3 regions of the Sphingobium sp. S6 genome follow, and region 3 is predicted to be linked to each of the others. Evidence: riboswitches for the same ligand, from Rfam matches in the RefSeq annotation. Region 3 holds a riboswitch; each other region holds the start of a gene.
The links. A riboswitch is a leader RNA that binds a small molecule or an ion and turns the genes downstream of it on or off. The one in region 3 is predicted to bind cobalamin.

Region 1 (6,656 bases), on a different contig from region 3:
AGCTTCGATCTTCGTGGCGAACGCGTTGATCAGCTATTGGCGCGGGAAAAGATCAGGCGCGGACCCCTGGGGCGGGTCGACGCTGGAATGGGCAACCCGTTCGCCGCCGCCCAACTATGCCTTCGCCGATGTGCCGGTGGTGAAGAGCGCGGCGCCGATGTGGGACAATCCGCTTGAGCCCTTCCCGGTGATGCGGGGTCTTTCCAGCCGATGCCGGGAAGCGCTGGTCACGTCCCTGGTGGACGCCAATCCCCAATATCGCCAGCCAAGTCCCGGGCCGTCCATCTGGCCGCTGGTTGCCGCGCTGGTGACATCGGCCTTGTTCGTGGGCAGCATCTACACGCCTTGGGCGCTGGTTTGGGGTGCTGTGCCGCTGGCGCTGGTGTTGACGGCCTGGTTCTGGCCCACGCGGCCACGGCGGAAGGAGGCGCAGGCATGACCGATCGGCCAGTCTATGTGCAGGGGGACCTGTCGAGCTTGCCGGAGAGCAAGGATGGACCGGCGGGCCTTGCCTGGTGGGGCAATGCCGGTTTCATGCTGATCGAAGGAACCGCCTTTCTGTTGGCGGGCGGGTCTTATCTCTACCTGATGGTGGCGGGTCCCGATTGGCCGCCGAAGGGGTTCGCGCCTCCGCAGCTGGTCTGGGGCATCGTCTTCACGATCGGGCTGTTGCTCAGTGAAATTCCGAACCGTTGGCTGATCAAGAAGGCCAGGGCGAGGGATGAAAGGGCTGTGCGCATCGGCATCATCATCATGACGCTGGCCGCGTTTCTCCTGTTCATACCACGTGCGTTGGAGTTCACGACGCTGGGGCTGCGCTGGGATGAGCACGCCTATGGATCGGTGCTGTGGATGCTGATGATCCTGCACACGGTTCATCTGATCACCGACTGGGGAGACACGCTGGTGCTCGCGCTCTGGCTGCACACGCATGAGGTGGACGACCGGCAGTTTGCTGATGTGGAGGACAATGCGAATTACTGGCGGTTCGTCGAGCTTAGCTGGCTGCCGCTTTATGCCTTGATCTACTGGGCGCCGAGGCTGGCATGAGCAGGGACGCGCGCTACGCCATCCTTTTCGCCGGGCCTCCGCTCCTCTGGTTCGCGAGCCAGCAGGGGATCAGCTTTTTCCTGCATGCCTGGTGCCGGGCGGGCACATATTGGCCGGGCGCTGGGATTGCGCTGTTCCTGCTGATCGCTGGCGCCGCTTCCTGGGGGCTGGTGAGGCTGGCGCCGGGGAAATGGGGCGCGTTGTTGTGGGTGGGGATATTCTTTTTGGCGTTGATGTTCCAGGCTCTGGCTCTGCTGATCCTGGAGGGGTGCCTGGCATGAGGCGCGTTCCCGGCAGCTTGTGGCTTGTAGCGGTGTTGGCTGGCTTTGGGGCCGTGGGGGCGATTGGCAGCTTCGCCGTGCAACAGCGGCAGGAGATGAGCAGGCAGGAAGAGCATGCGCAGGCACTTACGGGCGGCGTTGTGGAACGGGGCGAGCGGGCGATCGTGGCGAGGCAATGTAGCGCCTGTCATGAGATACCTGGCATAGCGGCATCGCGTGGGGCGGTGGGCCCCTCCCTGGCTGGCTTTGCCGCGCGCAAGACCGTGGCGGGGGTGCTGCGGAATGATCCGGACGCGCTGGTGCGATGGATTCGCTATCCGCAATCGGTGGTGCCGGGCAACGCCATGCCGAACATGGGCATAGGGGAGAAGGAAGCGCGCGACATCGCCGCTTATCTCTATACCCTTTCGCCCAGGGAAACATAGGCTGGCCCGTCATCCTGCTGTTCGGCAAGCATGTGCCAGGCGTAGAAGAGGGCGGCGGCGAGATAGAGCGTGCCGCCGGGAATCCACATGAGGATGCCTGCAAGCTGCTGGTCGTCGAGCGGGCTCAATCCCCATGGCTGGGTTGTCAGCCAGTGCGGGCGGTAGAGGGCGCTTTGGGCGAAGGCGAGCAACGCGCCGAGCAAGCTCATCTGCATCATGGTTGCGAACAGGGCGATGATACGGCCGGGGAGTTCCGAGCGGGCGAGAGCGTGCCAGAAGCCGGTGGCGGTAAGAAGGATGCTGAGTTGCATCAGCCAGAAGGCGGCGGAATTGGACAGCGCCAAATCATATGCTGGCGGAGCGTGCCAGAACCAGAGGACCAGCGCCTGAAGAACCGTCCAGCTGGCGAGCGATCCGCGTTTGGGGAGCATGGCTGCCGCGCGGGCGAGCAGGGGGGCGGCTATCAGGATCAGGACGAGATGATGGACTGACCGGGCGGAAAAGAGAGCCGAGCCGATCGCGCAGAAGGGGGAAATATAGAGGATCGCCCAGATGCCGGTGAAGGCGATCGCGGGTTTTCGGGAAGGGGGAGGAAGGCGCAGGGAGAGGAAGAGGGCGCCGGCGATGGCCAGCAGCAATAGCGGGTCCCAGTTCCACCGGGTCCAGAACTCCGCGGGCAGGGGAGCGGTGCCGCAATAGGGGGTGGGATTTTCCAACCGGGACGATCCTCTGTTTCCGTCACCAAGTCGTGAGGGGGAGGATCGTTCCCATGAAGGAAGTGGTGAATTGAAAGGGTTTTGGAGATTTGGGGCCGAAAATTGACCTGAAGGTCAGGATTCAGGCGGCGCTGTTGGCGGCGTGGATGCCGAAGGCCATGCGGGCGGCGTTGAGGGTATATTCATATTCTTCGCTGCCCGGCACGAGATCATGCCAGTTCTTGTGCGATATTGCAGCGAAACTGTCCTGCCAGATTTTGCAGGCGACCAGTTGTATTTCGGTTTCCTTGGGCGCGCGCTGCGCTTCCAGGCAGTCGCGCAAGATGGCGTGAAAAACGGCGCCCCGCAAAGGTGGGTGGGTCATGGACATCCTCTCCTGGCAACTGATTCTTTGTCCAGATTGCCGTAGGGGAAAGTTGCACAGCGGCGAAAGCCCGTCAACCATAGCCCAAAATTTCCACGCTGAAGTTCATGGCCTTTAACCTATTTAAATAAAGACTTTCCGGCTTTTACTTTACGAACACTTCCGTCCCATAAGTAAGTCGTTGATCGCGAAGGCCGGTCTCTTGCCAATGACCAGCCTTCGCTTCCCATTGTCAGAAGAGGAACTTGATCCCGCCGCGCACCGTTCGCGGTTCGACGACGCGGCTCAGCCGTCCTTCGACCGGCTCCGCATCGGCGGCGGGGATGTAGGATTCGTAATAATAGGCGATGTCCTTGTCCCGGCTGCCCAGGATATTGAGCAGTTCGGCATAGATCTGCACCCGCTTCCCCTTCCAGGCGGCGCGGGCATTGACGACAGTGCTGCCGGGATCGCGCACGCTATTATCCTCGATCAGGGGAGAGGGCCCGAGATGGCGGACGCGGATGCTGGCTTCCCATGGATCGAGGACGATAGCCGCCCCGGCGGACGCTGCATTCCTGAAGGCGTTGGGGATATGATCGCCATTGGTGTAGCGGCTGTGGCTGGCGGTGTAATTGCCGTCGAAGGCAAGCCAGGGGAGTGGCCGCCAGAAGGCGACAAGCTCATAGCCATGGCGGCGGCTGGCTCCGCTGGGTTCGACCGCGTTGGAATCGCCGACGAAGCGCAACTCGCTTCCGACGTTCAGCCACCAATAGGTTGCGGTGAAGGTGAAGCCGGGAAGCTGAAGGCGGCCGCCCAGTTCCTTGCCGGTGCCGCGCACGAGCATGGGAACAGGCGTGTCCACATTGACCGCGCCGCGCGCGTCATTGGAATGGAAGCCCCGGCCCCAATTGGCATAGAGTTCGACCTGCGGCGTGATCGCCCACGCGGCCGACGCCTTGGGCGAGACGAGCGTGTCCGAACCGCTGCCTTCACCCAATGCGGCGGCAACGGCGTCCCGGCTGCGGACATCATAATGATAATAGTCGCCGCGCACCCCGCCGGTGATGCGCAGGCCGGGAAGGGGCGTGACGGTCGCTTCGCCATAAAGCGCGGCCGAGCCTTGGTTGACGCGATAGCGGCCAAGCGAGGAGAGGAAAGCGCGCCCTGCGGTTCGGTTGACGCCGACATTGCCGATCGCGTCATAACGGTTTTCCGTGCCGAGCTTCAGTTGCAGCGCGGGATCGGCATCCCAGCGCTTTTCGCCCGTGAAACCGAGGACCCAGCGGCGGTCGAATTGCTGTATCTGCGCGCTGGTGCCGTCGGGGTCGGTGTAGGTGGGGTTGGAGAACATCGTCCAGTCGTAGAACTGGGCGTACAGATTGGCGCGCCATGTCGGCTGAATGGTGGCGAGATTGCCGATAATGCGGGTGGTTTCACCGCGCGCGGACGGATCGGGCGAACAGAAGATATCGGGGCAGAGCGGCGTGCCGACGATGCGCTCAGGGATTTGCTCGGTCGGGCGCCATGTCGCGCGATAGGCGTGGAGCGTGGCGTCGATCTTTCCGGCCCCTGTGGGGAGCGTATATTTGGCGAAGCCCGCATAATGGCGCAGATGTTCAGGCTCCTGCCATGGCCCGTCATAGGCCTTGGCCTGCGCGACCAGGGTGAGATCGCCCGCGCCCGCCCTTACCGTCCCGCCCGACGCCAGCCTGCGCCAGCCGAAGGATCCGCCCTCCGCCGAGACCCATGGCCGGTCATAGCCGTCGATCGTGGTCATATAGGCCGCGCCTGCAAGCGCGAAGTCGCCGCCATCGGCGCGATAGGGACCTTTGCGAAAATCCTCCCGCGCGATGATTTCGGGGATGAGCCCATTGAGGTCGAGATAGCCCTGGCCGTGGCCATGGCTGCGGAAATTCATCTGAACCGCGTCGATATAGGTGGTGAAGTCCGACCCATGGTCGAGGTTGAAGCCGCGCAGGAAATATTGATTGGCCTTGCCGCTGCCCGAATGCTGGGCCGCGACCATGCCCGGCACGGCTTCGAGCAGTTCGGCGACGCGCAGCAGCGGGCGGACGAGAAGGTCAGCACCACCGACGCTGCCTTCGCTCGCCGCATGGGCGGTGCCGATCTTGTCCTCGCCCCGGCCGAAGACGATGATGGCGCTGGCGTCTTCGCCCGCATCGGCCGCTTCGGCGGCAAAGGCTGGCAGGGGGAGGAGAGTGGCGGTCAGCGCCCAGGCGGCGCGGTGGAAATGATCGGGAAGTTTCACATCATGCACTCCGGGCGTCTGGCGACATCCGGCAAGAGACCTGTCGTCAGGCGACGACCGGCGCACGCCGACGGCCGGACGCCCCCAAGGCGGCCGCCAGCGTCACCGAAGCGGCCTCTTGCCGCTCGTTCGTCGCTCAGACGGAGTTCACCGTGCCGCGGCCATCCCCTGGACCAAGGCAAGAGCGACCAGACGCTGGCAGGTATCCTGGCTCGCGGGTCATCGCTTGATGCACGGCCTTCCCAGGCCTCGCAGGATTTAGCGTCCGGCCCAGTGACTTGCCCCAACCTGCCTGTGAGGTGGGGCGATGTGCATCGCGCTCGCCGCTTACAGTTGCAGGGACAGCCCTGGCTTGGGGAGGCGGATGCCTCCTTCACCATGTTCCCTTTTAAGCCTCTTTCGAGGCACCGGCGCGATCATGCCCGGGGGGTTGCCCCGGGTGAGGGGGCGATAGCGGAGGTGGGGGTGTGGGGCAAGGGGGGTGGTGGGGATTGCTCCCTCTCCCCTTTAGGGGAGAGGGGTGGGGAGAGGGGGCGACGGCTGAGCTTTGTGTTCCCCTCTCCCGCCTTCGCTTCGCTCGGCACCCTCTCCCCTGAAGGGGAGAGGGAATTGGGGGTGCTGGGCCTTCGCGCCAATCAGTTCAGGGTCGTGCAGCGTTCTCGCTGGAGGCGGAGGGCCATGGCCTGGTAGCGGACGGCGCGTTCATTGTGGAGGGCGATGGTTGCCTGGTCGGCGCCGCGCAGGCGGGCTTCCCTGGCTTGCCGCGCTTCCTGGGCGGCGCAGGCGGAAAAATGTGACGCGTCATTGGGGCGCATGGCCCATATCCTCTCTCAAGTTTCTTATGGCTCGAACGATAACATCGGCCTGTTTCCCGCTGCAATTACGCAGGTTAACGCCGGAAAGCTTCTATTTTTTGACAGGAGCCTGGCGAATTTTCGCATAATGGAATTTTGGCTTTTCAGCGGGTTGAGCGGGAGCCCGCCTACCTTTTTCTGTCAACCGCCCCTGTTCCACGGCGCGTCGCGGAAGCTTTCGCGCAAGAATGCGATGAAGGTGTCCACGGCGGCAGGGCGGCCCGCCGCGCGGGGGTGGACGGCGTGGACGGCGAGGTCGGCGGGGCCTTCCCAAGGTTCAAGGACGCGGACGAGGCGTCCGTCCGCGATTAGATCGCCCACGTCCCAGAGCGAGCGCAGGGCGATGCCGACGCCGGTAAGGGCGAGTTCGCGCACGATTTCGCTGCTGTTGGTGCGGACATGGCTTTGGCCGTCGATCAGCTTGCGCGCGCGCCCGTTGACCAATCGCCATGGCAATTGTCCTTCGGCGGCGAGCAGAAGGTGGCGCGAGAGGTCGGCGATCCTTTCCGGCGTGCCGTGGGCGGCGAGATAGGCGGGGCTGGCGCAGAGGATGCGGCGGTTGGCGGCGAGATGATGCCCCTCCAGATGGGCGGGAATGTCGCTGGTGATGCGGATCGCAAGGTCGATCCGTTCAGCGAGCAGGTCTTCATAGGCGTCGGACAGGTTGAGTTGGAGGTCGACGCGCGGATGCTGTTCCAGGAAGCGGCCGACATGG
Region 2 (6,656 bases), on a different contig from region 3:
CGCTCGATTATTGCGCCGCCTTCACCCAGCTCTACCGCGAGGAAGCGCGCTATCTGGAGCGCACCGCGCCCTGGATCGAGCGCGTCGGGGTCGACTATGTGAAGCAGCGCATCGTCGAGGACGACGCAGGCCGCGAGGCTCTGCGCGCACGCTTCCTCTATTCGCAGAGCTTCAGCCAGGAAGATCCCTGGGCGCAGCGCGCCGCCGGTGCGGAAAGCGAATTGCACCAGCACCTTGAACCCATTGCCATCGCTGCGGAGTGACACCCATGACCGATTGGATCGACATCGGAACGCTGGCCGACATTCCCCAGCGTGGCGCTCGCACCGTTCAGATCACGGGCGAAAAGGAAATTGCCGTGTTCCGCACCAGCGATGACAAGGTCTTCGCGCTCGTCAATGAATGCCCGCACAAGAAGGGGCCGCTGAGCCAGGGCATTGTCCATGGCCACAGCGTCGCCTGCCCGCTCCACAACTGGAACATCGCCCTGAAGACGGGCGAGGCGCAGGGCAATGACGAGGGCTGCACGCCGACCATCGCCGTGAAGGAGGAGGGCGGCCGCATCCTGATCGCTCGGCCCACGGCGCTGAAGGCGGCTGCCTGAAACCGGCATCGAGCTTCCGGTCCCCAGCCATAATGGCGGGGATCTGGGTGGGGGTGTCTTGTTGGCCATCCCTTGCGGCAAGCGCCTCCACCCAATTCTTGTTCCTCGGGAAGAAGAGGTAAGAGCATGAACCAGGCCATCCGCACTACCTGCGCCTATTGCGGCGTTGGTTGCGGCATTTCGGCCACGCCGACCGGACCCCGGTCGGTCACGATCAAGGGCGATGAGCAGCACCCGGCGAACGGTGGCCGCCTCTGCTCCAAGGGCACGCATCTGGGCGAGACGGTGGGCCTGACCGGTCGCCTGCTGCACCCCATGATCGGCAACAAGCGCGCCAGCTGGGACAAGTCGCTGGACCTCGTCGCGAAGAAATTTCGCGAGACCGTCGATCGCTTCGGCCCCGACAGCGTCGCCTTCTACGTCTCGGGCCAGTTGCTGACCGAAGATTATTATGTCGCCAACAAGCTGATGAAGGGCTTCATCGGCACGGCGAACATCGACACCAACAGCCGCCTTTGCATGTCGAGCGCGGTTGCCGGTCATAATCGCGCCTTTGGCGAGGACATCGTGCCCGCCAGCTATGACGATCTGGACGTAGCCGACCTGATCGTGCTGGTCGGATCCAACACCGCCTGGTGCCACCCGATCGTCTATCAGCGCATTCAGGCCGCGCGGGCGGAGCGCGGGACCAAGCTGGTCGTGATCGACCCACGCCGCACGGAAACCTGCGAGGGCGCGGACCTGCATCTGCCAGTAAAGCCCGGCACCGACGTTGCCCTGATGAACGGCCTGCTCGCCTGGTGCGATCAGGAAGGCGTCACCGACCCTGCGTTCATCGCCGACCATCTCAATGCGCCCGAAGGCTTCTGGGAGCATATCCGCACCGGCCACGATCTCTGGACCACGGCAAAGACCTGCGACATCGCGCCCGCGCTGCTGGAGCAATTCTTCAAGCTGTTCGCCGCCACCGCGCGCACCGTCACCTTGTTCAGCCAGGGCATCAACCAGTCGATCCGCGGTACTGATCAGGTCAACGCGATCATCAACGTCCACCTCGCGACCGGCCGCATCGGCAAGCCCGGCGCTGCGCCCTTCTCCATAACCGGCCAGCCCAACGCCATGGGCGGCCGCGAAGTCGGCGGCCTCGCCTCGACGCTGGCGGCCCATATGGACTTCGCGCCGGAGAATGTGGAACGCGTGGGCCGCTTCTGGGCCGCGCCCACCATGGCGACCAAGCCGGGCCTGAAAGCCGTCGACCTGTTCCGCGCCATCAACGAAGGCCGGATCAAGGCGCTCTGGGTCATGGCCACCAACCCCGCCGTGTCGCTGCCCGACGCGAACCGCGTGCGCGAGGCGCTGGAGGCCGTGCCCTTCCTCGTCGTCTCGGACATCATCGCCGACACCGACACCAGCGTTCATGCCGACGTCCGCCTGCCCGCTGCTGGCTGGGGCGAGAAGGACGGCACCGTCACCAATTCCGACCGCACCATCAGCCGCCAGCGTCCTTTCCTGGCGCTGCCCGGCGAGGCGAAGCCCGACTGGTGGATCATCAAGGAAGTCGGCCGTCGCATGGGCTGGCGCAACGCTTTCGCCTATGACCGGCCCGCCGACATCTGGCGTGAACATGCGCGCCTGACCGCTTATCAGAATGATGGCGCACGGCTGCTCAACCTCCGCGCGCAGGCGACCATCGGGAATGAAGCCTATGAGGCGATGGAGCCCTTCCGCTGGGGTGGCGACAAGCCCTTCGCGGATGGTCGCTTCTCCACCCTCGATGGCAAGGCGCGGCTGGTGCTCGCCAAGCAGATGGATCTTCAGGAGCCGCTCCAACAGTGGCCGATGACGCTCAACACCGGCCGTTATCGCGACCAGTGGCACACGATGACGCGCACCGGCCTTTCGGCGAAGCTCGCCCGTCATCGGGAGGAGCCGTTGGTCGAGATTCACCCGCAGGACGCCGGGGACTTCGATATCTGCGACGGTGATCTGGCGCGCGTCCAGACCGCGCAGGGCAATAGCATCTTCCGCGTTGGGCTGAGCGATGGCCAGCGCCGGGGCGAAATCTTCACGCCGATCCACTGGACCGATCAAATATCGACCGGCGGCCGCACCGGCCTGCTGCCCCGTCCGCTGGTCGATCCGCATTCCGGTCAGCCCGGCTTCAAGCTGACGCCCGCCAGCATCGAGAAGGTCGCGACCGAGTGGAAGGGCTTCCTGATCCTGCGCGGCGAGCAGCCCGCCAGGGTTCCCTGTCTGTGGGCGACAAAGGTCACCGTGCCGGGCGGCGCGCTTTACGAGGTCGCGGGCAATGGCGATCCCGCCCGGCTCGAAGCCTGCCTGCCCAAGGGCGACCGGGTCGAGGCCATCGACATGTCACGCGGCACCCGCCGCGTCGCGATCATCAAGGATGGCAAGCTCGCGGGTATCCTGATCGTCACGCGCACAGGGCTGCTCCCGTCGCGCGATTGGCTCATCAGCCAGTTGGAAGTCGAAGGCGTGGGGGCGTCCGTCCTCGCCGCGCGCGGGCCCGGCAGTCAGCCCGACAAGGGGCCGACCATCTGCGTCTGCTTCGACATCGGTCTTAATCAGATAATGGCCGCCATCCGCGAACAGAGCCTGGTCGACGTGCCCGCCATCGGCAAGGCGATCGGCGCCGGGACCAATTGCGGGTCCTGCCGCCCCGCGCTTGCCAATATCCTTGCCCAAATTCCGCAGGAGACGCTCCATGCAGCCGAATGAACTTATCGCCCCCGGTGAAGTCTGGCTGGTCGGCGCGGGGCCGGGCGATCCGGATCTGCTGACCCGCAAGGCCGAAAAGCTGATGGCGGCGGCTGACATCGTCTTTTATGACGCGCTGGTCGGCCCCGGCGTCCTTGACCTCATCCCGCAAAGCATACAGCGCGTCAGCGTCGGCAAGCGTTCCGGCCGTCACAGCAAGGATCAGGAAAGCATCAACGACCTCCTCCTCGCCGCTGCCAAGGCAGGCAAGCGCGTCGTGCGCCTGAAAGGCGGTGACCCGTCGGTCTTCGGCCGATCGGCGGAGGAGATGGAGCATCTCGCCGCTGACGGCATCCGCACTCACATCTGCCCCGGCATCACCACCGCCAGCGCGGCGGCGGCAAGCGGCAACGCCTCGCTCACCCTGCGCGGCAAGGCGCGCGGCCTGACGCTGGTGACCGCGCATCTCAAAGCCGGTGAACCGCTCAAGCTCGACTGGGAAACGCTGGCCCGTCCGGGCGGCACGCTCGGCATCTATATGGGCCGCGCCGCAGCTGGCGAGATCAGCCGCCAGCTGATCGCCGCCGGGCGCGATCCCGAAACGCCGGTGATGGTGGCGGTCAATGTATCGCTGCCCACCGAACGGCTGATTCGGGGCAAGCTGTCGGCGCTTGCCTTCCTGGTCGCGACGATCAGCGACGAAGATCCGACCCTGCTTCTGATTGGTGAGGCGGTGGCGGGCACGTCCATGCCAGTAGAGGCCGCAGCCAGCGTCGCTCTTCAGCTTTGAAGACCGGCTCTCCGCGACCTTTGCCCTGAGCTTGCCGAACGCCCCCGAACTTAGTTGGAAGGAAGGGAGGGGGCTTCGGCAAGTTCAGCTCGGCGATAGGGTGCAACCCGCTCAGCACGATAAGCAACGTGCTCCTGCAAAGGCAGGAGCCCAGTCCCGTCCTCTGAATTGGGCTCCTGCCTTCGCAGGAGCACGGCGCAGCTAGTTTTTTGGCAACCCGGCAAGATCCTGCGGTCGATTGATATTCGGCAGGACGATATCGGCCCGCTCCACGATCCGCGCGCCGATCCGCTCCAGCCAGCCATATATCGACCGGCTATTCTCCTCAGCCAGATGCGCGTCCAGATCATCCGCAAGCCCGGCAGGCCAGAAACCGGCAAGTTGCTGCCCCTTCAACACCGCAGCGCCTTCTCCCGCCAGCGCCTCCACCAACGCCGCCGGATAGACCGGCATGTCGCACCCGGTCGTCAGCACCGCGTCATAGCCTTCGTCCCGCGCATGATGCAGTGCCGCGTTCAGCCCGCCCAGCGGTCCCATATCAGGCGCGGGCCGGTCGGAGAGGCTGGTCATCCCCTCGACCGTCCGCCCGCAGACCACCACCGCCTCCACATGGGGCGCGATCGCCGCCACCGCATGGTCGATCAGCATGCGCCCATCCGACATCAGCGCCAGCGCCTTGTCGCTCCCGAACCGACGGGATCGTCCCCCGGCAAGCACAGCGCCCAGTAATCGCATCGATCCACTCCTTGGCAGAACCCTCGCTTTCCCCTATGGCGCGCGGCGTGAGCGGGCAACCGTTCACGAAAGATCGCGCCGGAAAGGGAATGCGGTGGGGACGGTTCATCCGTCCAAGTCCGCAGCTGCCCCTGCAACTGTAAGCGGTGAGCGCGATGCACCCGGAAACCCGCATGCCTTCAAAAGGGGAAGGCGAGGGGGACCAGCCACTGGACACGCGTCCGGGAAGGCCCGTGCATCGCCGCGACGACCCGCGAGCCAGGAGACCTGCCGGCGCATGGTCGCTCTTGCCTTGGGTCCAGGGATCGGCCCGGGCACGGTTTTCCGTCTGAGCGACGAAGCGGCGCAGGGCCGCATCGGTGCGCGTGACGGGATTGGCGTCTCCCTCCCTCGTGCACCGGCCGCTCGCGCGGAAGCCCTGGCCTCATGTCGCATGGCGCTCAGGGAAGACAGAAAATGTTCAAGACCGGAATTTCACTGCTGGCGCTGCTTGCGGCCACCCCCGCGCTTGCCGAAGATGCAGACGAAATCGTTGTCACCGCGCTCGGCATCGAGCAGCCGACCGATGAAGTCGGGCAGGCCGTGACGGTGATCGATGAAAAGACCATCGAGACGCGCCAGAATGTCAGCATCGCGGACCTGCTGATCACCACGCCCGGCGTCCGTTTCAACCGCGCCGATGCCGTGGGCGGCGTCACCGGCATTTCGATCCGTGGCGCGGAAACGACGCAAACGCTGGTGCTGCTCGATGGCGTGAAGATCAATGATCCGAGCAGCATCGGCGACGCCTATGATTTCGGCAATTTGCTGACCGGCAACATCCGCCGCATCGAAGTGCTGCGCGGCTCCAATTCGGTGGTCTACGGCAGCCAGGCGATCGGCGGCGTCGTCAACATCATGACCGGCGCCCCCAGTGAAGATTTCGGAGGGACGGTTTCGGTCGACTATGGCTATGCCGACACGCTGAACGCCAAGGCGGACGTTTCCGGCACAAGCGGCATCGCGTCAGGCGGGCTTGGCGTCGCTTATTTCCGCACGGATGGCATTTCGTCCGCTGCGGGGGGCACCGAGCGAGACGGCTATGAAAATGTCGCCGCTAACGCGAAGCTCAAGCTAAGCTTCACCGATGCCCTGAGCCTTGATCTGCGCGGCTACTATATCCATTCCGATCTCGACACGGACATGTTCTTCGGCGCGCCGATCGACACGCCCGACACCAGCAAGGTCGATCAATATATCGGTTATGCAGGTCTGAACGCCGCTCTGTTCGATGGAAAGCTTCAGAACCGGGCAGCAGTCACATGGTCGCGCACGGACCGCGATTACTTCTCGTTCCGGGGCGATGACGCGAGGGAGGGGTATAGCGGTACGACCCTGCGCTTTGAATATGAGGGCGTCTATAAGCCGGTGGATCAGGCCCGCATCATCTTCGGCTACGAACATGAACGGCCCGACTTTGATTCCTTCGGTCCCTTCGCGCCGGGCAGCGCGCGGGCCAATATCGACAGCGTCTATGCGCTCGCGGTCGTACAGCCGGTCGACGGCCTCTCGCTCACCGGAGGCGTTCGCCATGATGATCATAGCCAGTTCGGCGGCGCGACCACCTTCGGCGCCAATGCCAATTACACGCCTAACAAGGGCGCGACCAACTTCCGCCTCAGCTATGGCGAGGGCTTCAAGGCACCCTCGCTCTATCAGCTTTATGCGCCGATATTTGGCAATGCGGCGCTGGAGCCGGAGCGTTCCAAAAGCTACGATATCGGCTTCGATCAGAGCTTCGACGATAATCGCGTGACGATTTCCGTTACG
Region 3 (6,656 bases):
AAGGGCGGCGGACAAGAGTGGGGGGATTATCAGGCAGAGGGCTGCGGCAAGCATCACCCAACCCAGCAGATGCGAAGCGCCGATACCGTCGCGGAAGCGGCTGGCGAGACCCTGGTGAAGCGGCGGGAGCCAAAGGGTCCAGGCGAGCGGGCCGATCCGGGCTGCGAAGGGCACGGCGACAAGGGCTAGCGGCGGGACATGCTCCGCGCACAGGCGGAGCAGGACCAGCTTTGTGAGCAATTGCAGGGCGATCGAGACGACGCCGAAGCTGCCGATGTGCGGATCAGCGAGAACGGCGGACAGCTTTTCCCGGTCATGATGCGCTGCTCCGGCTCCGTCGGCCATGTCGCCCAGGCCATCGAGATGGAGCGCTCCCGTCATGGCCACCCAGGCAATGAGGCTGAGCAAGGCGGCGATCCAAGGATCGCTCTGCAAGCCCATTGTCATGGCGGCGGCGATCGTCAGGCCGACGATGATGCCTGTTGCGGGGAACCAGCGGATAGCGGCGGCGAAGTCGTTTTCGTCCGCGCCTACGTTCGGGAGCGGCAGGCGGGTCATGAGTTGCAGGGCAAGGATGAGGCGGGTCATGTCACGAGGCCTGTGATCTGCGCGCCGGGATTGTCTCCGGGCCAGAAGCGCAGCGTGAGCACCGCCGAATAGGGGAGATCGATCGCCCAGGCCTGTTGATAATTCAGGCCGCAAAGCGCCGTCAGCGCAGCACGGATCGGTCCTGCGTGCGTGAGGATGAGGGTGGGCTCCCCTACGTCGCCCAGTGCCGCGCTAACACGGTGGCAGAGGCCGGACCAGCTTTCGCCGCCTGGCGGAGGATAGTCGTCGGGAGACGACCAGAAGCGGGCAGTGTCGCCGGCTGGAAGCGTGGTGGGGTCCATGCCCTCCCATTCGCCAAAGTTCAGTTCGCGCCAGCGCGGGTCGATCCGGTGGGCGGCTTGACGATCGATGGCGATCAGCGTGGCGGGCGTGCTGGCGCGTGCCAGGCCGGAGCTGGTCAGACAGTCGAATGTGAGCGCGCGTGATCGATCGATGCACAGCTGCATGGCGGCTGGATCAGGCGGCATGTCCGTGTGACCGAGCAGAAGTCCGGGCGTTTGTGGTGCTCCATGCCGCATCAGGTGGAGCGTCAACGGGCTCATAGCGCGCCCGCGACGGCGGCTTGCGCGAAGGTCGCCATATGCGCATGCGCCGCGAGGGCCGAGCGGACGAGCTGTGCCGCGACGGCCGCGCCGCTTCCCTCGCCCAAGCGCATGCCGAGGTGCAGCAGCGGGTCAAGGCCCAGCTTTTCGAGCAACCGGGCATGGCCTGCTTCGGCTGAGCAGTGGGCGGCCAGGCAATGTTGAGTGATGGCGGGATTGTCGCGCGCGAGGGGAGCGATCGCGGCGCCGCAGATAAAGCCGTCGAGCAGCACCGGCACGCGCATCATCCGCGCGGCTAGGATCGCACCTGCCATGGCGGCGATCTCCCGACCGCCGAGGCGGCGAAGCGTTTCGAAGGCGTCGGTGCAATGGGATGCGTGCAGGGCGAGCGCGACGCGGACGGCTTCCGTCTTGCGGGCGAGGGCTGCTTCGTCGATGCCCGTTCCCCTCCCCGTCCAGTCCTGCGCCTCGCCGCCGAAGGCGTGAAGGCACAGCGCGGCGGCGGGGGTGGTGTTGGCGATGCCCATCTCTCCGGCGAAGAGCAGTTCGCAATCTTCAGGCACCACGGCAGCGCCTGCGTTCAGGGCTTCGAGGCACTCGGCCTCCGTCATGGCGGGGGCTTCGCATATGTCGGCGGTGGGCTGTTCAAGGGAAAGCGGGACGATCACCAGATCGGCTCCGCAAGCGCCCGCAAGCGCATTGATCGCCGCGCCGCCAGATTGGAAGTTAGCGACCATCTGCGCAGTGACGGACGCCGGAAAGGCGCTGACGCCACGCGCGGCAACGCCGTGATTGCCGGCGAAGATGGCGGCGCGGATACGGTCGGCGCGCGGACACTCGCGGCTCTGCCAGCCCGCCATGAAGAGGGCAATTTCCTCCAGGCGGCCTAGTGATCCGGCGGGCTTCGTCAAAGAAGCCTGCCGCGCCGCCGCAGCGTCGATCGCCGTCGCGTCGCTGCCAGGAAGTGTGGCGAGCGCGGCCTGAAAACCGTCGCGGTCCTCAAAACGGATCATGTGCAGACAAAGCCCTCGGGCGGCGTCCGGACGATGAAGTGCCCCTTCACCCCTTGCGGCCATTCGGCGTAGCGCACGACGCCCTCTTCGCTGGCGCCATGGCGCAGGGCATAGTCAAGGATGGCGCGCGCGGCATCCGCGTCCGGGGTGAAGTCGCCCAGCACATAGCCGACCTTGCCAGGGCCGCGCACATGGACGGTGCAATGCCGCTGGCAGGCGAAGAGGCAGGGCATTTCCTGCACGGCGATCGCTTCATAGGCAGGCTCCTGCGCCTGAAGCCCGCGCATGGCATCGACCAGCAGCGCACCGCCGCGCCGCCCTTCGCTGTCTTCCCGTTGGTCTGCGGACAGGCGGCAGGTCGAGCAGACGACCACCGACGCGCTGTTTTCGACGGCACGCAGCATCAGCGGCACGCTTTTATAATCATCTGAACATGAAAGACCGGCATCATGGCCCTCCCTGCAAAATCGAACCGCAACGGCCCTGACCGGCCAGTGGCGGGCAAGGCGATGGCTGTCGTCCGCGGGGAACCCCGTTCGTCCGGCACACCCTGTCCGGTCGAAGAACGACTGCGGCAGGCAGGTCTCCTGGCTCACGGGTCGATGCGCATCGGCCGCCTTCTCGGGAGATACTCCCCCAATGGCTGCGTGGCCGGTCCACTCACCGCTTACAGTTGCAGGGGCAGCGCGGGCATTGCACCCGACTTCCCTTTTGATCCCCAAACGGGGAACCTGTCGCGGCGCTGCTGATAATGAGGCAGGACCAAGCCCGCAAGCGGTAGATGAAGCGGCGCCTCGTCAGCCGGGCAGCCCGCCTGCCGCCAGCATGGCGTCTGCCCGGGCCAGCACGATGATCGGCAACCCGGCGCTGGCGGCGCGTTCGGCAGCGAGGCGGGTGGGGGCGGATATGGTGACAAGCAGCGGGCAATTAGCGAGCGCGGCCTTCTCCACCAGCTCATAGGAACAGCGCGAGGACAGTAGCGCAAAGCCGCCATCCCATGACAATTGCCGCCGCCGCATCGCCCCGATCAGCTTGTCGAACGCGTTGTGGCGGCCCACATCCTCATAGGCGAGGCGGATTGCGCCATCTGCCCCCGCCAGGGCAGCGGCATGGACAGCACCGGTTTGCCGATTGAGCGGTTGATGCGCGGCAAGATCGCCCAACGCCCGGAAGATAGCCGCCCGGCCTGCGGTCGAGCGGGCTGTCACGGCGGGCAGGGGCCGCAGCGCCTGCTCCAGATTTTCGACGCCGCATAAGCCGCAGGAGGAATCGGAGACGCGGTGACGGACGCGGCCGAGCAGTCCCTCCACCCGCTCCGGCGGCAGCGTGGCGCGGGCGACCAGGCCCTGCTCCGTTACATGGACGTCAACGTCGAGCGGCGCGTCCGATGGCAGGACCAGCCGCTCGGCAAGCGCGAAGCCCTGAACCAGTTCGGCCACGTCCCCTGGCGTCGCCATCAGCACCGCATAGCCGATGCCGTTGAACTCGATCGCGACGGGCATCTCCTCCGCCAGATCGCGCTCCACGAACGATGCGTCGCCCTTTGGGCTAATGCGGGTGAAGGAGAAGGGAAATGGCATAGCGCCGGTCTAGGCGGGCGGGATGCGCCCTGCAATATGACGCAACCATGCAACTGCCGCTTTCCTTTGCCGGTCAAGCCATCTATGCACAGCCCCGATCGCGCCGGTGCCCGAACGGGCTTCAAAGGGAATGCGGTGCGGGCTGCCGGTCAGGCGCCCAAATCCGCGGCTGTCCCTGCAACTGTAAGCGGTGAGCGAGACGCATAGCGACTTTCCGTTACCGCCGGAGGGTCAGCCACTGGGCCGGACGCTAAATCATGCGAGGCCTGGGAAGGCCATGTGTCGAGCGATGACCCGCAAGCCAGGAGACCTGCCGGCGTCTGGTCGCTCTTGCTTTGGCCCAGGGGATGGCCGGGGCACGGTATTCCGTCTGAGCGACGCGTGCGGCGGGACCGCACCGGCATGCGTGCCGGGCGCTAAGATGCGTCCGTCCGGCGCGTCGTGCTGGCCGCATAGCGGAGGTCCCGTCCAGTCTCGCTGACGCAGACGGGAGCCAAGCCGTCCGATGGTTATGCAAGTTCCGGCGCTGCGCCGCCGCGCGACATGGATGTTCGCGCTGCTGATCGCCGCCAATATCGGCCTTTGGATATGCGCCCTGATGATCTTCTCGGGCGATACGATGATGCTGGGCACCGCCCTGCTCGCCTGGAGCCTGGGCCTGCGTCATGCGGTGGACGCCGACCATATCGCCGCCATCGACAATGTGACCCGCAAACTGATGCAGGACGGGCAGCAGCCGCTGACCGTGGGCCTGTGGTTCGCGATCGGGCATAGCGCGATCGTGCTGATCGCGGCGGTCCTCATCGCCTTTGCCGCCAGTGCCCTCAGCCGCGTCGAGGCGGCGGGGGAGATCGGCGGCACGATTGCCACGATCATCTCCGCAAGCTTCCTCTTTGCTATCGCGGCGATGAACCTCATCATCCTGCGATCTGTCCTGAAGACGTTCAATCATGTTCGCAACGGCGGAACCTATGTCGATGAGGACATGGACATTCTGCTGGGCAATCGGGGCATGTTGTCGCGCCTGTTCCGGCCGCTGTTCCGCCTCGTCACGCGTAGCTGGCACATGGCGCCGCTCGGATTTCTCTTTGGCCTGGGGTTCGACACGGCGACGGAGGTGGCCATCCTCGGCCTGTCGGCGGGTCAGGCGGCGAGCGGCCTTTCGATCGCAACGGTACTGATCTTCCCCTTGCTGTTCGCGGCGGGCATGGCGCTCATCGACACGGCGGACGGCGCGCTGATGATGGGCGCCTATCAATGGGCGTTCGTGAAGCCGATCCGCAAGCTTTACTATAACATCACCATCACGCTGGTGTCGGCGCTGGTCGCCATCGTCATCGGCGGGATCGAGGCGGCGGCGCTGCTGGGCGACAAGCTGGGCCTGACCGGCGGCATCTGGTCGATCGCCGCCCGCATGGGCGAGCATTTCAACAGCCTCGGCTTTTTCATCATAGGCCTGTTCGCCGCCTGCTGGCTGGTGAGCTGGATCATCTACCGCTGGAAGCGCTTCGACGAGATCGACGTGCTCATCCCCAAAAAAGGACAGACATTATGAGCAAGGTTCCCGCCACGGTCATCACGGGCTTTCTGGGTGCCGGAAAGACGACGCTGATCCGCCACCTGATCGAAAATGCGGGCGGGCGTCGGCTCGCCCTCATCATCAACGAATTTGGCGATGTCGGCGTAGACGGTTCGCTGGTGAAGGGCTGCGGCGACGAAGCCTGCCCGGACGAGGATATAATCGAGCTTGCCAATGGCTGCATCTGTTGCACCGTGGCGGACGATTTCCTGCCCACCATGCAGCGGCTGCTGGACCGGGACGTGCCGCCCGATCACATCATTATCGAAACCTCAGGGCTCGCACTGCCCAAGCCACTGGTGAAAGCGTTTCAGTGGCCCGATATCCGGACGCGGGCGACCGTGGACGGCGTCATTGCACTCATCGATGCGGATGCGCTCGCAGCCGGGCGCTTTGCCCATGATGAGGCCGCGCTCGCTGCGGCGCGGGCGGCCGACCCGACGTTGGACCATGACAGCCCCATCGAGGAGCTGTTCGAAGACCAGCTGGCCTGCGCCGACCTGGTGCTGCTGAACAAGACCGACCTGGTCGCGCCTGAAAAGCTGGCGGAACTGGAGCAGCAGCTGGGCGGGGAAGTGCGGCCGGGCGTCCGCCTCCTGCGCACTGCGCGTGGCGAGATCGACCCCGCCGTCCTGCTCGGCCTTGGCGCGGGCGTCGAGGATCAGATCGACGCGCGCCCGTCCCATCATGATGATGAGGAGGATCATGATCATGAGGATTTCGACAGCTTCGTCCTGCAACTGGAGGAAATCGGCAACCCTGCGCCGCTGCTGGCGGCTTTGGAGGAGGTCATCACCGGTCATGACATCCTGCGCGTGAAGGGCTTTATCGCCATCGCGGGGCGCCCCGCGCGGCTGGTCATCCAGGCGGTGGGGCCGCGCATCCAACATCATTTCGACCGGCAGTGGCAGGCGGACGAGGTGCGCACGTCGCGGCTGGTGGTGATCGGTCAGGCCGGATTGGATCGCGCCGCCATCGAAGATGCGCTGTCAGGACAGCTGGCAGACGCCTGATGCATTTGCTGACCGCCACGCCCGGCACCGTTTCGAACGGGGATGAAGCCATCGATCTTGGCCAGTCGCCGGGCGACATCGTGCTGCTGACCGTGGCGGACAGCGACCTTGCCTGCTTTGCGAGCGCGGCGGCGATGCTGGGCGATGGCGCGCCTTCCATCCGGCTCGCCAACCTTCTGCAATTGAAGCATCCCTATTCGGTCGATCTCTATGTCGAAAAGGTGATTTCCCACGCGAAGTTTGTCTGCGTCGTGTTGCTGGGGGGCAAGAGCTACTGGCCCTATGGCATTGAGGAAATTGCCAATGTCACGCGCGAGAAG

Region 1: linked by a shared signal. The riboswitch ahead of SPHS8_RS15920 (TonB-dependent receptor) and the one ahead of SPHS8_RS18200 (HoxN/HupN/NixA family nickel/cobalt transporter) in region 3 are both predicted to bind cobalamin.
Region 2: linked by a shared signal. The riboswitch ahead of SPHS8_RS08185 (TonB-dependent receptor plug domain-containing protein) and the one ahead of SPHS8_RS18200 (HoxN/HupN/NixA family nickel/cobalt transporter) in region 3 are both predicted to bind cobalamin.

What each region holds. Positions count from the first base shown of each region.
Region 1 covers NZ_CAJHOG010000007.1:23,101-29,756, reverse strand. Annotated here, with positions in the region: gene SPHS8_RS15950 (cbb3-type cytochrome c oxidase subunit I) at 1-439, shown strand, start outside; gene SPHS8_RS15945 (cytochrome c oxidase subunit 3) at 436-1,050, shown strand; gene SPHS8_RS15940 (hypothetical protein) at 1,047-1,331, shown strand; gene SPHS8_RS15935 (c-type cytochrome) at 1,328-1,756, shown strand; gene SPHS8_RS15930 (cytochrome c oxidase assembly protein) at 1,729-2,472, opposite strand; gene SPHS8_RS15925 (hypothetical protein) at 2,594-2,836, opposite strand; gene SPHS8_RS15920 (TonB-dependent receptor) at 3,069-5,027, opposite strand; cobalamin riboswitch at 5,268-5,514, opposite strand; gene SPHS8_RS15915 (hypothetical protein) at 5,723-5,902, opposite strand; gene SPHS8_RS15910 (LysR family transcriptional regulator) at 6,083-6,656, opposite strand, start outside.
Region 2 covers NZ_CAJHOG010000002.1:215,191-221,846, reverse strand. Annotated here, with positions in the region: gene nirB (nitrite reductase large subunit NirB) at 1-263, shown strand, start outside; gene nirD (nitrite reductase small subunit NirD) at 269-604, shown strand; gene SPHS8_RS08200 (nitrate reductase) at 731-3,343, shown strand; gene cobA (uroporphyrinogen-III C-methyltransferase) at 3,330-4,112, shown strand; gene mobA (molybdenum cofactor guanylyltransferase) at 4,314-4,847, opposite strand; cobalamin riboswitch at 4,875-5,136, shown strand; gene SPHS8_RS08185 (TonB-dependent receptor plug domain-containing protein) at 5,304-6,656, shown strand, end outside.
Region 3 covers NZ_CAJHOG010000012.1:49,933-56,588, reverse strand. Annotated here, with positions in the region: gene SPHS8_RS18225 (adenosylcobinamide-GDP ribazoletransferase) at 1-588, opposite strand, end outside; gene SPHS8_RS18220 (histidine phosphatase family protein) at 585-1,151, opposite strand; gene cobT (nicotinate-nucleotide--dimethylbenzimidazole phosphoribosyltransferase) at 1,148-2,164, opposite strand; gene SPHS8_RS18210 (DUF1636 domain-containing protein) at 2,161-2,568, opposite strand; cobalamin riboswitch at 2,725-2,914, opposite strand; gene SPHS8_RS18205 (formate dehydrogenase accessory sulfurtransferase FdhD) at 2,962-3,744, opposite strand; cobalamin riboswitch at 3,832-4,076, shown strand; gene SPHS8_RS18200 (HoxN/HupN/NixA family nickel/cobalt transporter) at 4,250-5,299, shown strand; gene cobW (cobalamin biosynthesis protein CobW) at 5,296-6,336, shown strand; gene cobN (cobaltochelatase subunit CobN) at 6,336-6,656, shown strand, end outside.